DNA from 2 places in the Pseudomonas knackmussii B13 genome. Region 2 is predicted to be linked to the other one. Evidence: predicted binding sites of a transcription regulator. Region 2 holds the regulator's gene; the other holds the start of a gene.
What was found. The regulator LexA, encoded in region 2, represses DNA repair genes until DNA is damaged. The targets are predictions, from matches to a motif close to CTGTNTNNNNANACAG.
Positions count from the first base shown of each region.

Region 1: a site for LexA is predicted at 5,885-5,900, ahead of recN (DNA repair protein RecN). Genes of this name have one in related genera too.

Region 1 covers NZ_HG322950.1:5,249,972-5,257,559, forward strand. Annotated here, with positions in the region: gene carA (glutamine-hydrolyzing carbamoyl-phosphate synthase small subunit) at 1-834, opposite strand, end outside; gene dapB (4-hydroxy-tetrahydrodipicolinate reductase) at 1,031-1,837, opposite strand; gene dnaJ (molecular chaperone DnaJ) at 1,919-3,052, opposite strand; gene dnaK (molecular chaperone DnaK) at 3,182-5,098, opposite strand; gene grpE (nucleotide exchange factor GrpE) at 5,189-5,752, opposite strand; gene recN (DNA repair protein RecN) at 5,923-7,588, shown strand, end outside.
Region 2 covers NZ_HG322950.1:3,954,242-3,961,829, reverse strand. Annotated here, with positions in the region: gene topA (type I DNA topoisomerase) at 1-1,318, shown strand, start outside; gene PKB_RS18665 (DUF6586 family protein) at 1,384-1,905, shown strand; gene PKB_RS18660 (hypothetical protein) at 1,996-2,229, shown strand; gene sulA (SOS-induced cell division inhibitor SulA) at 2,246-2,719, opposite strand; gene lexA (transcriptional repressor LexA) at 2,733-3,347, opposite strand; gene PKB_RS18645 (TetR/AcrR family transcriptional regulator) at 3,577-4,284, shown strand; gene PKB_RS18640 (L,D-transpeptidase) at 4,351-4,875, shown strand; gene nagZ (beta-N-acetylhexosaminidase) at 4,886-5,884, shown strand; gene PKB_RS18630 (S-methyl-5'-thioinosine phosphorylase) at 5,894-6,631, shown strand; gene PKB_RS18625 (DEAD/DEAH box helicase) at 6,667-7,588, opposite strand, start outside.

The DNA.
Region 1 (7,588 bases), 1.3 Mb from region 2:
GGCCAGGGCCAGCAGCTGGTGACCGAGACAGATGCCGAAGACCGGGATGTCGGTATCGAGGAACTCGCGGATCGCCTGGATGGCGTAGTCGCAAGGCTCGGGGTCACCAGGGCCGTTGGAGAGGAAGATACCGTCCGGGTTCAGCGCCAGGACTTCGCTGGCCGGGGTCTGGGCCGGAACGACGGTCAGGCGGCAGCCACGAGCAACCAGCATGCGCAGGATGTTCAGCTTGACGCCGAAGTCGTAGGCAACCACGTGGTACGGCAGCTCGGCAGCGGCGATTTCCGGGTGGCTGTCGGTTTCCAGGTTCCACACGCTGGAGCGCCATTCGTAGCGCTCGGTGGAGGAAACGACCTTGGCCAGGTCCATGCCTTTCAGGCCCGGGAAGGAGCGGGCCAGCTCGAGGGCTTTCTCTTCGGTGGCGTCGTCGCCGGCGAGGATGCAGCCGTTCTGCGAACCCTTCTCGCGCAGGATGCGAGTCAGGCGGCGGGTGTCGATACCGGCGATGGCGACGGTGCCGTTTTCTTTCAGGTAATCCGGCAGCGACTGCTTGTCGCGCCAGCTGCTGGCCAGCAGCGGCAGGTCGCGGATGATCAGGCCGGCGGCCCAGACCTTGTTCGACTCGGCGTCTTCCGGGGTGGTCCCGGTGTTGCCGATGTGCGGGTAGGTCAGGGTGACGATCTGTTGGGCATAGGAAGGATCGGTAAGGATTTCCTGGTAGCCGGTCATGGCAGTGTTGAACACCACCTCACCAACGGTATGACCGTCGGCACCGATGGCTTCACCGCGAAAAATGCTGCCGTCGGCAAGTGCAAGTATGGCTGGCTTAGTCAAGAAGACCTCCCGTAAATCAAGCCTGGCTGGGCGTGCGCAGATTGTAAAAAAGCGGGATGACGTCAGAAGAGGTCATCCCGCTTTTTTATGGTTCATGCTGCGCTGCTTTTAGTGGACACACTAAATCTGTAGTTTACAGAAAAGCGACATCCAGGTCCACCCAAAGCACGACATACGGCGCTACCGCCTGACCAACTCAACGCAAGCCGAGCACATCCTGCATGTCGTAAAGACCACTGCCCTGCCCGTCCAGCCAGAGCGCGGCACGCACCGCACCACGAGCGAAGGTCATGCGGCTCGAAGCCTTGTGCGTGATTTCCACGCGCTCGCCATCGGCGGCGAACAGCACAGTGTGATCACCGACCACATCGCCCGCGCGCACAGTGGCGAAGCCAATGGTTTCACGAGCACGAGCACCGGTCTGGCCTTCACGGCCGTAGACGGCAACCTTCTCCAGATCACGCCCCAACGCATTGGCAACGACTTCGCCCATGCGCAGCGCAGTACCGGACGGCGCATCGACCTTGTGGCGGTGGTGCGCCTCGAGGATCTCGATGTCGACATCATCACCCAGCACACGAGCAGCAGTGTCCAGCAGCTTAAGGCAGAGGTTCACGCCAACGCTGTAGTTGGCGGCGAAGACAATCGGGATCTCCTTGGCCGCCTCGGCGATCAGCACCTTCTCCTCAGCAGAGAAACCGGTGGTGCCGATGACCATGGCCTTGCCCGCCTTGCGGCAGATTTCCAGGTTCTTCAGGGTGACGGTCGGGTGGGTGAAATCGATCAGCACATCGAACTCGTCAGCCACCTTGAGCAGGTCGCCCGACAGCGGCACGCCGATGCGCCCCAGACCTGCCAGCTCTCCAGCATCGGCACCGACCAGCGTGCTGTCCGGACGATCGATGGCGGCGGTCAGGCCGGCGCCACCATTGGTCTGCTGCACCGCCTCGATAAGGATCTTGCCCATGCGCCCAGCGGCGCCCATTACAGCTATACGTCGCATTTAGTCAGCTCCAAGCTGCAAGCCCCAAGCTGCAAGCGGCGCCCGTCTCGAGGGCCGCCGCCTGCAACCTGCAGCTTCAAGTCATAGGTCGTCGAAGAAGCGCTTCATGCCTTCGAACCAGCCACTGGCACGGGGCGAGTGGGAAGTGTCGCCCTGCAGGCTGCCGCGGAACTCTTCGAGCAGTTCGCGCTGGCGCTTGTCCAGGTTGACCGGCGTTTCCACCACCACCCTGCACATCAGGTCGCCGGCACCGCCGCCGCGCACCGGGGCCACGCCCTTGCCGCGCAGACGGAACAGCTTGCCGGTCTGAGTACCCTCGGGGATCTTCAGCTTCACGCGACCATCCAGGGTCGGCACTTCCAGCTCACCACCCAGGGCTGCGTCGGCGAAGCTGATCGGCACTTCGCAGTACAGATGCTTGCCATCGCGCTGGAAGATGTCGTGCTCGCGCACGTTCACCACCACGTAGAGATCGCCCGCGGGGCCACCATGGGCACCGGCCTCGCCTTCGCCGGACAGACGAATACGGTCGCCGGTATCGACACCCGCCGGCACCTTGACCGACAGGGTCTTCTGCTCTTCCACTCGCCCCTGGCCGTGGCAGGTGCCGCATGGATCGCTGATCATCTTGCCGTTGCCATGGCAACGCGGGCAGGTCTGCTGCACCGAGAAGAAGCCCTGCTGCATGCGCACCTGGCCGATGCCGCCGCAGGTGGTGCAGGTGACCGGCGAGGTGCCGGGCTTGGCGCCGCTGCCGCTGCAAGTCTTGCAACCAACCAGGGTCGGCACGCGGATGGTCACGGTGGTGCCGCGCACGGCATCTTCAAGATCCAGGTCCAGCGTGTAGCGCAGATCGGCGCCGCGCTGCGGGCCGCCGCGACCGCCACGACCACCGCCGCCGCCACCGAAGAAATCGCTGAAGACGTCGCCGAAGATGTCCGAGAAGCTCGCGCCGCCGAAGCCGGCTCCAGCGCCACCACCCATCTGCGGGTCGACACCGGCGTGACCGTACTGATCGTAGGCTGCACGCTTGCTGGCGTCAGACAGGATCTCGTACGCCTCGTTGGCCTCCTTGAATTTATCCTCGGCTTCCTTGTCGCCGGGATTGCGGTCCGGGTGGTGCTTCATGGCCAGCCGGCGATAGGCCTTCTTCAGGTCCGCTTCGCTGGCGCCACGCTCGACACCCAGTACCTCGTAAAAATCACGTTTGGCCATAAATTCTTTGCACCTTCAAAACCTCTCCCCCAGACACGCCGACGCGGGAGCAAGCCCCCGCGCGACGGTTCATGCGCACCGACACGCTGGTCGGGGGTCGGTGCGCCGGAGCGGAAGCAAGCACGCGGCTTACTTGTTCTCCTTGACCTCTTCGAACTCGGCGTCGACGACATCGTCGCCAGCCTTGTCGTCAGCGCCATCGCCTTGAGCGGCAGCACCAGGCTGCGGTTGCTCGGCGTACATCTTCTGAGCCAGCGGAGTGGACGCCTGGGACAGCGCGTTCATCTTCGCCTCGATCTCGGCCTTGTCGTCGCCTTTCACGGCAACTTCCAGCTCGCCGAGAGCTTTCTCGATGGCAGCCTTCTCGTCAGCGGTGGCCTTGTCACCAGCCTCGGTGACCATCTTGCGAGTCGCGTGGACCAGCGCATCACCCTGGTTGCGGGCAGCGGCCAGTTCTTCGAACTTGCGGTCTTCCTCGGCGTTGGCCTCGGCGTCGCGAACCATCTGCTGGATCTCGTCCTCGGACAGACCGGAGGAAGCCTTGATCACGATGGACTGCTGCTTGCCGGTGGCCTTGTCCTTCGCGCTCACGTGCAGGATGCCGTTGGCGTCGATGTCGAAGGTCACTTCGATCTGCGGCACACCGCGCGGAGCCGGCGGAATGTCGGCCAGGTCGAACTTGCCGAGCGACTTGTTCTGGCCAGCCTGCTTACGCTCGCCCTGCAGCACGTGGATGGTCACGGCGCCCTGGTTGTCGTCGGCAGTGGAGAACACCTGCGACTTCTTGGTCGGGATGGTGGTGTTCTTGTCGATCAGCGCGGTCATCACGCCACCCAGGGTTTCGATACCCAGGGTCAGCGGGGTGACGTCGAGCAGCAGCACGTCCTTGACGTCGCCAGCCAGCACGGCGCCCTGGATGGCAGCACCCATGGCCACAGCTTCGTCCGGGTTGACGTCCTTGCGCGCTTCTTTACCGAAGAACTCGGCAACGGTCTTCTGCACCAGCGGCATACGGGTCTGGCCGCCGACCAGGATCACTTCGTCGATCTTCGATACGTCCAGGCCAGCATCTTTCAGCGCGACGCGGCACGGCTCGACGGTACGGGCGACCAGGTCTTCCACCAGCGATTCCAGCTTGGCGCGGGACACCTTCACGTTCAGGTGTTTCGGGCCGCTGGCGTCAGCGGTGATGTACGGCAGGTTGACGTCGGTCTGCTGGGTCGAGGACAGCTCGATCTTGGCTTTCTCGGCAGCTTCTTTCAGGCGCTGCATGGCCAGCGGGTCGCCCTTCAGGTCCATGCCGGTTTCTTTCTTGAACTCGTCGACGAGGTAGTCGATCAGGCGCAGGTCGAAGTCTTCACCACCGAGGAAGGTGTCACCGTTGGTGGCCAGCACTTCGAACTGGTGCTCACCGTCGACTTCAGCGATCTCGATCACCGATACGTCGAAGGTACCGCCACCCAGGTCGTAGACGATGATGGTGTGGTCGCCCTTGGCCTTGTCCAGGCCGTAGGCCAGCGCAGCCGCGGTCGGCTCGTTGATGATGCGCTTGACGTCCAGACCGGCGATGCGGCCGGCGTCCTTGGTGGCTTGACGCTGGCTGTCGTTGAAGTAGGCCGGAACGGTGATGACCGCTTCGGTGACCGGCTCGCCCAGGTAATCCTCGGCGGTCTTCTTCATCTTCTTCAGGACTTCAGCCGAAACCTGCGGCGGAGCCATCTTCTGGCCCTTGGCTTCGACCCAGGCGTCGCCGTTGTCAGCCTTGACGATGTTGTACGGCACCATCTTGATGTCTTTCTGCACGACTTCTTCTTCGAAGCGACGGCCGATCAGACGCTTCACCGCGTACAGGGTGTTCTTCGGGTTGGTCACAGCCTGGCGCTTGGCCGGCTGACCTACCAGGATTTCGCCGTCGTTGGCGTAGCCGATGATCGACGGGGTGGTACGAGCGCCTTCGGCGTTCTCGATGACCTTGACGTTACCGTTCTCCAGGATGGACACACAGGAGTTGGTGGTCCCCAGGTCGATACCAATGATTTTGCCCATATTTCACTCTCCAGAAATTAGATTCCGTGCGGGCCCCGCTGCGGGCCTATTGCTCGGTTGAATACCCAGATGGGGACCGGGTGGTGGATTTCAAGCCTTCTCGTCGATCGAAGGCGGAGTCTGTTCGGGTGCCTTGCTGACCACGACCATCGCCGGACGCAGCAGGCGGCCGTGCAGCAGGTAGCCCTTCTGGAACACCTTGACCACGCTACCCGGCTCCATGTGCGCGCTTTCCTGCATCGCCATGGCCTGATGGTGCTCGGGGTTGAACGGCTCGCCGTGCGGGTCGACCGGCTCCAGGTTGTAGCGCTTGAGGGTGTCGTGGAACATCTTGAGGGTCAGCTCGATGCCTTCGCGCATCGGCTTGATCGCCTCGTCGTCCGGGTTCGACATTTCCAGCGCGCGCTCCAGGGTGTCGACCACCGGCAGCAGGTCGCCGGAGAACTTCTCCAGGGCGAACTTGTGCGCTTTCTCCACGTCCTGCTCGGCACGCCGGCGGACGTTCTGCAATTCGGCAACCGCACGCAGGCTCTGGTCCTTGGCCGCGGCCAGCTGCTCTTCCAGGTTCTGCACGCGGACGTTCAGGTCTTCGCCGGCACCCTGTTCCGGCTGCTCGTTCATGCGCGAATCCTGGGTCTGTTGTTCGTCAGACATGCCACTCTCCTACCAAAAGAAATAAGCCTTAGAAAACAAAGCGAACCGACGGGTTCGCGGCTCTGCCGGCTATATGGGGGCCAAATCTGCCGCTTCAAGGGTCGGACGGATAATTGCCAGTCAGCGAAAATACTGTATAAATATCCAGAACACTCCACGGAGCCATTCCCATGCTGGTTCACCTGTCCGTACACAACTACGCCATCGTCGAACACCTCGATCTCGAGCTCGCCGCCGGCATGAGCGTGATCACCGGCGAGACCGGTGCGGGCAAGTCGATCATGCTCGACGCCCTCGGCCTGGCCCTTGGCGACCGCGCCGACAGCGGCGTGGTGCGCCCTGGTGCGGACAAGGCGGACATCCTCGCCAGCTTCGACGTCAGCGCCATAGCCGAGGCCCGCGACTGGCTCGCCGAGCGCGACCTGGAGCAGGACGGCCCATGCATCCTGCGCCGGGTCATCACCGCGGAAGGCCGTTCTCGCGGCTATATAAACGGCAGTCCCTGCCCGCTAGGCGACCTCAAGGCACTGGGCGAGCTGCTCATCGATATCCACAGCCAGCACGAACACCAGTCGCTGCTCAAGGCCGACACCCATCGCCGTCTGCTCGACGAGTACGCCGGCAGCCAGGACCTGGCGCGCCAGGTACAACTGGCCGCGCAGCGCTGGAAGCAGACACGCCAGGAACTCGACCGCCTGTCGCGCAGCGGCGATGAGCAGCGCGCCCGCCACCAGTTGCTCAGCTACCAGCTCGACGAACTGGAAAACCTGGCCCTGAGCGAGAACGAACTGGAGTCGCTGGAGGCCGAACACAAGACCCTGAGCAATGCCGGCGCGCTTCTTGGCGCCTGCCGCCAAGTCGTGGACATGTGCAGCGAAAGCGATGCCGGAAACGTGCTTTCGGTCCTGCCCGCGAGCCTCCACCGGCTGACCGCCTTCCAGAGCCAGCCGCAGGCGCTGGCCGAAGCCGTCAACCTGCTGTCCAGCGCACAGATCCAGGTCGAGGAAGCGGTCGGCGAGCTGAACCGCTTCGTCGATAACTTCGATGCCGACCCCAATCGTCTGCAGCAACTCGAAGAACGGATGGACAGCATTTACGGGCTGGCACGCAAGCACCGCGTGCAGCCCAGCGAACTGCTCGACCTGCAGCAGCGCCTGCTTGACGAACTGGAAGCGCTCAACGCCGACGACGAAGCCGTGGAGCGCCTGGGCGAGGAGCTGGCCGCCTACGAACGCCACTATCAGGAGAAGGCCGCCGAACTCGGCGCCCTGCGCCGCCAGGCCGCACCGCAACTGGCCACGGCAGTAGAGACGGAAATGCAGCGCCTCGGCATGCCCGGCGGCCGCTTTGCCATCGAACTGAGCGAAGCTCCCCATGCCGAACCCCAGGCCAACGGGCTGGAGCAACTGGAATTCCTGGTCAGCGCCAACCCCGGGCAGCCGCTCAAGGGCATCGCCAAGGTCGCTTCCGGAGGCGAGCTGTCGCGCATCAGCTTGGCGATCCAGGTCATCACCGCGCAGACCTCGCGCATCCCCACGCTTGTGTTCGACGAAGTCGACGTCGGGATTGGCGGGCCGACTGCGGAAGTCGTTGGCCAGCTTCTGCGTCGCCTGGGCGAGCGCGGCCAGGTACTGACCGTCACCCACCTACCGCAGGTCGCCGCCCAGGGTCATCAGCATTTGTTCGTGCACAAGGATCGCAGCAGCAGCGAAACCCGCACCGCGGTTGCCAACTTGAAGAAGGCCGAACGCATCGAAGAAATCGCCCGAATGCTCGGCGGTGTCGACCTCACCAAGGAGTCGCTGGCGCACGCTCGCAAGATGGTCGATCGGGCGC
Region 2 (7,588 bases):
GGGCCGCATCCTCAAGTTCGACGGCTACACCAAGGTGCTGCCGCAGCAGAGCAAACCGGGCGAAGACGACGTGCTGCCGAACATGGCTCAGGGCGAAGCGATGAAGCTGCTCAAGCTCGACCCGAGCCAGCACTTCACCAAGCCGCCGGCGCGCTTCTCCGAAGCAAGCCTGGTCAAGGAGCTGGAGAAGCGCGGCATCGGCCGTCCGTCGACCTACGCGGCGATCATCTCCACCATCCAGGAGCGCGGCTACGTCGCCACCCATAATCGCCGCTTCTATGCGGAGAAAATGGGTGACATCGTCACCGACCGTCTCAACGAGAGCTTCTCCAACCTGATGGACTATGGCTTCACCGCCGGCATGGAAGAGCACCTCGATGATGTGGCCCAGGGCGAGCGCGACTGGAAGCACCTGCTCGACGAGTTCTATGGTGATTTCCGCAAGAAGCTGGATCTGGCTGAAGCCTCCAATGACGGCATGCGTGCCAACCAGCCGACGCTGACCAATATTGCCTGCCGCGAGTGCGGCCGTCCGATGATGATTCGTACCGCCTCCACCGGCGTGTTCCTCGGCTGCTCGGGCTACAGCCTGCCGCCGAAAGAGCGCTGCAAGGCGACCATCAACCTGATTCCGGGCGACGAAATCGCCGCGGATGACGAGGGCGAGTCCGAATCCCGCGTGCTGCGCAGCAAGCACCGTTGCCCGATCTGCAGCACGGCGATGGATGCCTACCTGCTGGACGAGAAGCGCAAGCTGCATATCTGCGGCAACAACCCGGACTGCGCCGGCTACGAGATCGAAGAAGGTCAGTACCGCATCAAGGGCTACGAAGGTCCGAGCCTGGAATGCGACAAGTGCGGCAGCGAAATGCAGCTCAAGACCGGCCGTTTCGGCAAGTTCTTCGGCTGCACCAACGCAACCTGCAAGAACACCCGCAAGCTGCTGAAGAACGGTGAGCCTGCGCCGCCGAAGATGGATGCGATCCGCATGCCGGAGCTCAAGTGCGAGAAGGTGGACGACGTCTACGTTCTGCGCGACGGCGCTTCCGGCCTGTTCCTGGCCGCCAGCCAGTTCCCGAAGAACCGTGAGACCCGTGCCCCTCTGGTCAGCGAGTTGGTGCCGCACAAGGATGAGCTGGATCCGAAGTACCACTTCCTGCTCGCCGCGCCGCAGAAGGACCCGGATGGCCGCCCGGCGGTGATCCGCTTCAGCCGCAAGACCAAGGAGCAGTACGTGCAGTCCGAGGTCGAGGGCAAGCCCACCGGCTGGCGCGCCTTCTACGACGGCGGCAAGTGGAAGGTCGAAGACAAGCGCTGATGGGCGGCGCGCCCCGCGCAAGTTGGCGCGCATATACTGCCGAATGACTGTTTGAGGGCGCGTCGATGGCTCAGGAACTCTACACCCGCACCAACCAGAAACTGTACTTCGCCGGCCTGGCCCTGGAAGCCTGGCGCAAGGCCGAAGAAGCGCGCCCGATGAACGCACAGGCGCTGGTTCAAGCGGAGCGCGAATCGGCGCTGTTCCATCTGTACGGCGCAGTTCTGGGTGTGGCTCACGAGATTGCGGGCTACTACCGTTTGCCCCAGGCGGGCGCCCCTCGCGTCGAAATGCTGCTCAATGCCGAGGTGCTCGCCGCTGCTCCGAGCCCTGAACTGGCCGAGCTCGTGGAGCTGGCACTGCAGCCTGAGACCTGGTTGGCTCAACTGCTGGCGGCCTATGCCGAACTGTTCCAGCCACCGCGCGAGCCGCGCAAGGCCAAGGTCGATCCGACCCAGCCGTTGATTCAGGCCATCAGCCTTGACGCAGAAGAGCTGCAGCCCTTGAGCAATGCGGATGTGGAAGCCTGGCGCAAGTCGATCAAGGAAATGGTGCTGCGTTTCCGTGGCGCGCTGACCGAACTCTAAGGGGCTGAATCGAGCCCCGTAAGTCCGATGGGCTAGGGTAGCCCGGTCATGGCTGGTACAATGGCCGGTCTGCTGTGAGAGAACCTAGCCATGCCAACCTCATTTCTGGAAATCGTAGAACTGCCTGACGGACGCATTGTGTTGCGTCGCGCGGATGATGAGGAGGCATTGGTGACGCTGGAGTTCTCCAGCGATGCCAAAGGGTTCCTGCAAGGCCAGCACATCGAGGTCGCCAAGGCGATGTTCAACATCGGTGTGCAGATGGCCGGTCGCCTCGCCGAAGGTGGCGATGTCGAACAGGACGGCCCGCGCGTCCTGCACTGAGACGCTCTCGCTTTAATTAACCCAGACGAATGTTCAGGCTCTGCGCCCGTCCGATGACAGCGGCGCGGGACAGCTGCGCGCGCGCCTGGGTGCCGAGCGCCGGTAGCCAGCTCACGACGGTATGGCTGTGGCCCAGGCGCAGGGCTTCGCAGGCGATGCTTTGTGCGGAGGCTTGATCTCGCGCTGGGAGCAGCAGAATGCGTTCGCGGTTGAGCCCGGCCTTGCGCAGCCAGTCGTGAGTCAGGCTGGCCGGCGGGGCAACCAGCGTCAGCCAGCGTGCATCCTGTTCTTCGCTGAGTTCGCGCAGGATGGGGGCGAGGAGGGTCAGGCAGTTACCCGGTAGTCCGCGCAGCGACAGCTCGCTGAAAGCCCCGTCTTCGGGCGCGTCAGGCTCTGCCATCTGCACCAGCAGCGGTTCGTTGGCGTTGGCCCAGAGGGCTTCCTGGAACAGCGGCAGTTGCGGAAGGTCCAGCGGTTGCGGGTACTGCATGGTGCCTCTCCTGTTAGCGGCGGATGACGCCGACGCTCAAGCCTTCGATGATCAGTTCCTGTTCCTGGAGATCGACCTCGATGGGGGCGAACTCGGGGTTCTCGGCGATCAGCCAGACCTTGCTGCCTTCACGCTTGAAGCGTTTCACGGTGACTTCCTCGCCCAGGCGGGCGACGACGATCTGGCCGTTGCGCGCCTCGCGGGTGACATGCACGGCAAGGAGGTCGCCATCGAGGATGCCGACGTCCTTCATGCTCTGTCCGCGAACTCGCAGCAGGTAGTCGGCGCGCGGATTGAAGAAGGCCGGGTTGATACGGCAGGCGTCTTCGACGTTCTGCTCAGCGAGGATCGGGGCGCCAGCGGCGACGCGGCCGATGATCGGCAGTTCGTCTTCATTCGCTGCGGCGCTTGGCTCGAAGCCCGGGATGCGGATACCTCGCGATGCGCCCGGGGTCATCTCGATGGCGCCTTTGCGGGCCAGTGCCTTGAGGTGTTCTTCGGCGGCGTTGGGCGACTTGAAGCCCAGTTCCTGGGCGATCTCGGCGCGGGTCGGCGGGTAGCCGTTGTCCTCCAGGCAGCGCTTGATGAAGGCGAGGATCTCGGCTTGGCGCGGCGTCAGCTTCTGCATATCCCTACTCTGTCTTTTTGTACAGTTGCTGGGATTATATACAGTGGTTGGCGACTGGCAACGAATTATTTCAGGTTGCGTTCCTGTTACTCGTCGGCTACGGGAGGCGTCTTGCTGATATCGTTCGTCGCTATCCGTTGTTTTCTGCAACAATCCTCCGCGCCAAGCTTGACAATGTCTCGGGGTGAAACGTAAGTTTCAAACAAGTGTTTGTCAGGTGAGTTGATCCATGGCCCAGTCCGAAACCGTCGAACGTATCCTCGATGCTGCGGAGCAGCTGTTCGCGGAAAAAGGCTTCGCCGAAACCTCGTTGCGTCTGATCACCAGCAAGGCGGGTGTGAACCTGGCTGCGGTGAACTATCACTTCGGTTCGAAGAAGGCGCTCATTCAAGCGGTTTTCTCGCGCTTCCTCGGGCCGTTCTGCGCCAGCCTGGAAAAGGAACTCGACCGCCGCCAGGCCAAGACCGACGCGCCGCGCGCTTCCCTCGAGGAACTGCTGGAGCTGCTGGTGGTGCAAGCCATGGCGGTGAAACCGCGCAGTGGCAACGACCTGTCGATCTTCATGCGTCTGCTCGGGCTGGCCTTCAGCCAGAGCCAGGGGCACCTGCGCAAGTACCTCGAAGAGGTCTACGGCAAGGTGTTCCGTCGCTTCATGTTGTTGGTCAACGAAGCTGCGCCGCGTCTGCCTCCCATCGAGCTGTTCTGGCGTGTGCATTTCATGCTCGGCGCTGCGGCTTTCAGCATGTCCGGCATCAAGGCCCTGCGCGCCATGGCTGAGACCGACTTCGGCGTGAACACCTCGATCGAGCAGGTGATGCGCCTGATGGTGCCGTTCCTGGCTGCCGGCATGCGTGCCGACAGCGGAGTCAGCGATCCGTCGCTGGCCGGCGCCCAGCTCAAGCCGCGCAGCAAGTCGGCCACACCGGCCAAGGCCTGAGTGCGCTGGGCCTGACCGTGCCGATCGGCTAAGCTAGCGGGCCATTCCGGTTGTCGCTGGCGGACAATGCCTGACCTCGATCTGCTGCACATTTCCCTTCCCGACCAGATGCTCTACGGCTTCGCTGCGGAGCGTCTGGTGTTGCGTTTGCCGGTTTCCACCGCGCGCAACGGCGCTGGCGAGCGGGAGGGTTCGGGCTGTACTCCGCGTGGCCTGCACCAGGTGCGGGCGAAGATTGGCGAAGGTCTTCCCGATGGCGCTGTATTGCGCGGGCGGCGCTGGACGGGCGAGGTCTGGAGTGCCGAATTGCATGAGCAGTTCCCCGGGCGCGACTGGATCCTCACCCGTATCCTCTGGCTGAGCGGCTGCGAGCCGGGCGTCAATCGTCTCGGGCCTGTCGACACCTTCCGTCGCTACATCTATCTGCACGGCACGCCGGATTGCGAACCCATGGGCATTCCGCTGTCCCATGGCTGCGTGCGCTTGCGCAATGCCGACTTGCTGCAACTTTTCCCGCGTGTGCCCCTGCACTGCCGCGTGCGCCTCGACGAAGCGCCGCAGCCGCAGTGGCGCACCGCTGAACTCTGCTAAGGAATTCCCAATGCAAGGCTCCCTGATGCTCGATATCGGCGGCACCTGGCTGACCACCGAGGACCGCCAGATCCTGCGCCACCCTGAAGTGGGCGGGCTGATCATCTTCGCCCGCAATATCGAAAGCCCGCGCCAGGTGCGTGAGCTGTCCGCAGCCATTCGCGCGGTGCGTCCCGATCTGCTGCTGGCGGTGGACCAGGAGGGCGGCCGCGTGCAGCGCCTGCGCCAGGGCTTCCTGCGCTTGCCGGCTATGCGCGCCATTGCCGATAACGAGAATGCCGAGCGCCTGGCCGAGCAGTGCGGCTGGCTGATGGCGACCGAAGTGCTGGCGGTCGGCCTGGACCTGAGCTTCGCGCCCGTTTTGGACCTCGATCACCAGCGCAGCGCCGTGGTCGGTAGCCGTGCCTTCGAAGGCGACCCGGAACGCGCTGCGCAACTCGCCGGCGCCTTCATTCGCGGCATGCATGCGGCGGGCATGGCGGCGACCGGCAAGCACTTCCCCGGCCACGGCTGGGCGGAGGCCGACTCCCATGTGGCGATCCCCGAAGACGAGCGCAGCCTGGATGAACTGCGCCGCAGCGACCTGATTCCATTCCAGCGCCTGGCCGGACAGATCGACGCCGTGATGCCCGCGCATGTGATCTATCCGAAGGTGGATGCCGGTCCCGCCGGTTTCTCGCGCCGCTGGCTGCAGGACATCTTGCGTGGCGAGCTGGGCTTCGATGGGGTGATCTTCAGCGACGACCTGTCGATGGCCGGTGCTCACGTGGTAGGCGATGCCGCCAGCCGTATCCAGGCCGCGCTCGGCGCCGGCTGCGACATGGGCCTGGTGTGCAACGACCGTGGCTCCGCCGAGCTGGCTCTCGGTGCCCTGCAACGCCTGAAAGTGCAGGCGCCCGAGCGCCTGGCGCGGATGCGCGCCAAGGCCTGGCCGGGCATCGAATACAAGCAGCTGCCGCGCTGGCAGCAGGCCGTGGGCGAACTGCGCGCCGCGCAACTGATCGACTGAGGATTCGCAATGACTGTCTACGCCATCATCGGCGGCACCGGGCTGACCCAGCTGGAAGGCCTGACCCTGAAGGATTCACTGAGCCTGGATACGCCTTACGGTGCGCCTTCGGCGCCGATCCAGCGCGGCGAGTTTGCCGGTCGTGAAGTGCTGTTCCTGGCTCGCCATGGCCATCCGCATCGCTTCCCGCCGCACCAGGTCAACTACCGCGCCAACCTCTGGGCGCTCAAGCAGGCCGGCGCCGAGGCGGTGCTGGCAGTGAACGCTGTCGGCGGCATTCACGCGGCCATGGGTAGCGGCCACCTGTGCGTGCCGCACCAGATCGTCGATTACACCTGGGGCCGCGAGCACACCTACTTTGCCGGTGACATCGACCACGTCACCCACATCGACTTCAGCCATCCGTATGACGAGGTGCTGCGCCAGAAACTGGTGGCGGCGCTGCAGGCGCTGGGGCATCCGCACAGCAGTCACGGCGTCTACGCCGCGACCCAGGGCCCGCGCCTGGAGACTGTGGCGGAGATTGCCAAGCTGGAGCGCGACGGCTGCGACATCGTCGGCATGACTGGCATGCCGGAAGCGGCACTGGCGCGCGAGCTGGAGCTGCCCTATGCCTGCCTGTCGCTGGTGGTCAATCCGGCCGCCGGCAAGTCTAGCGGCATCATCACCATGGCCGAGATCGAGCAGGCGCTGCACGACGGCATCGGCAAGGTGCGTGCGGTGCTGGCGCGCGTTCTGGTGAGCTGATCGGGGCGGCGCATAACCGCGAACGGTGATGCGCCCTACGAAGCGGGCAGCGGAGCGAAGAGGGCGTCCAAGTCGCTCTGCTGCAATAGCAGGCCGCTATCCTTGCCTTCTTCCAGCACGCCGGCGGCCAGCGCCGCCTTCCTGGCCTGGAGTTGCTGGATCTTCTCTTCCAGCGTGCCGCGGGCGATCAGTTTGTAGACGAACACCGGCTTGTCCTGGCCTATGCGATAGGCGCGGTCGGTCGCCTGCTGCTCCACTGCCGGGTTCCACCAGGGATCGTAGTGGATCACCGTGTCCGCTGCGGTGAGGTTCAGGCCGGTGCCGCCAGCCTTGAGGCTGATCAGGAACAGCGGCACCCGTCCGCGCTGGAAGTCTTCCACCGGGCCGCGGCGGTCAAGGGTGCTGCCGGTGAGCAGGGCGTAGGGAGTGGCGCGGGCGTCCAGTTCGGCGCGAATCAGGTCGAGCATCGAGGTGAACTGCGAGAAGAGCAGGATGCGACGGCCTTCCGCGAGCAGTTCCTCGAGCATTTCCAGCAGGCTGGCCAACTTGCCCGACTGCGAAGTCGGCAGGTCGCTGCCCAGCAGGCGAGGATCGCAGCAGACCTGGCGGAGCTTCAGCAGCGCGTCGAGAACCACGATGTGGCTGCGTGCCAGGCCCTTCTGGCTGATTTCCTCGCGCACCTTGCGGTCCACGGCCAGGCGTACGGTTTCGTAGAGGTCGCGCTGTGCGTCGCTGAGCTCCACCCAGTGGGTGATCTCGCTCTTGGGCGGCAGTTCGCCGGCCACCTGGTCCTTGCGGCGGCGCAGCAGGAAGGGCTTTATCCGCGCATTGAGATGGGCCAGCCGCTTGCTGTCGCCGGCCTTTTCGATGGGGTTGCGGTACAGGCGGGTGAAGCTGCGCAGGTCGCCCAGCCAGCCGGGCATCACCAGGTTGAACAGCGACCAGAGTTCGCCCAGG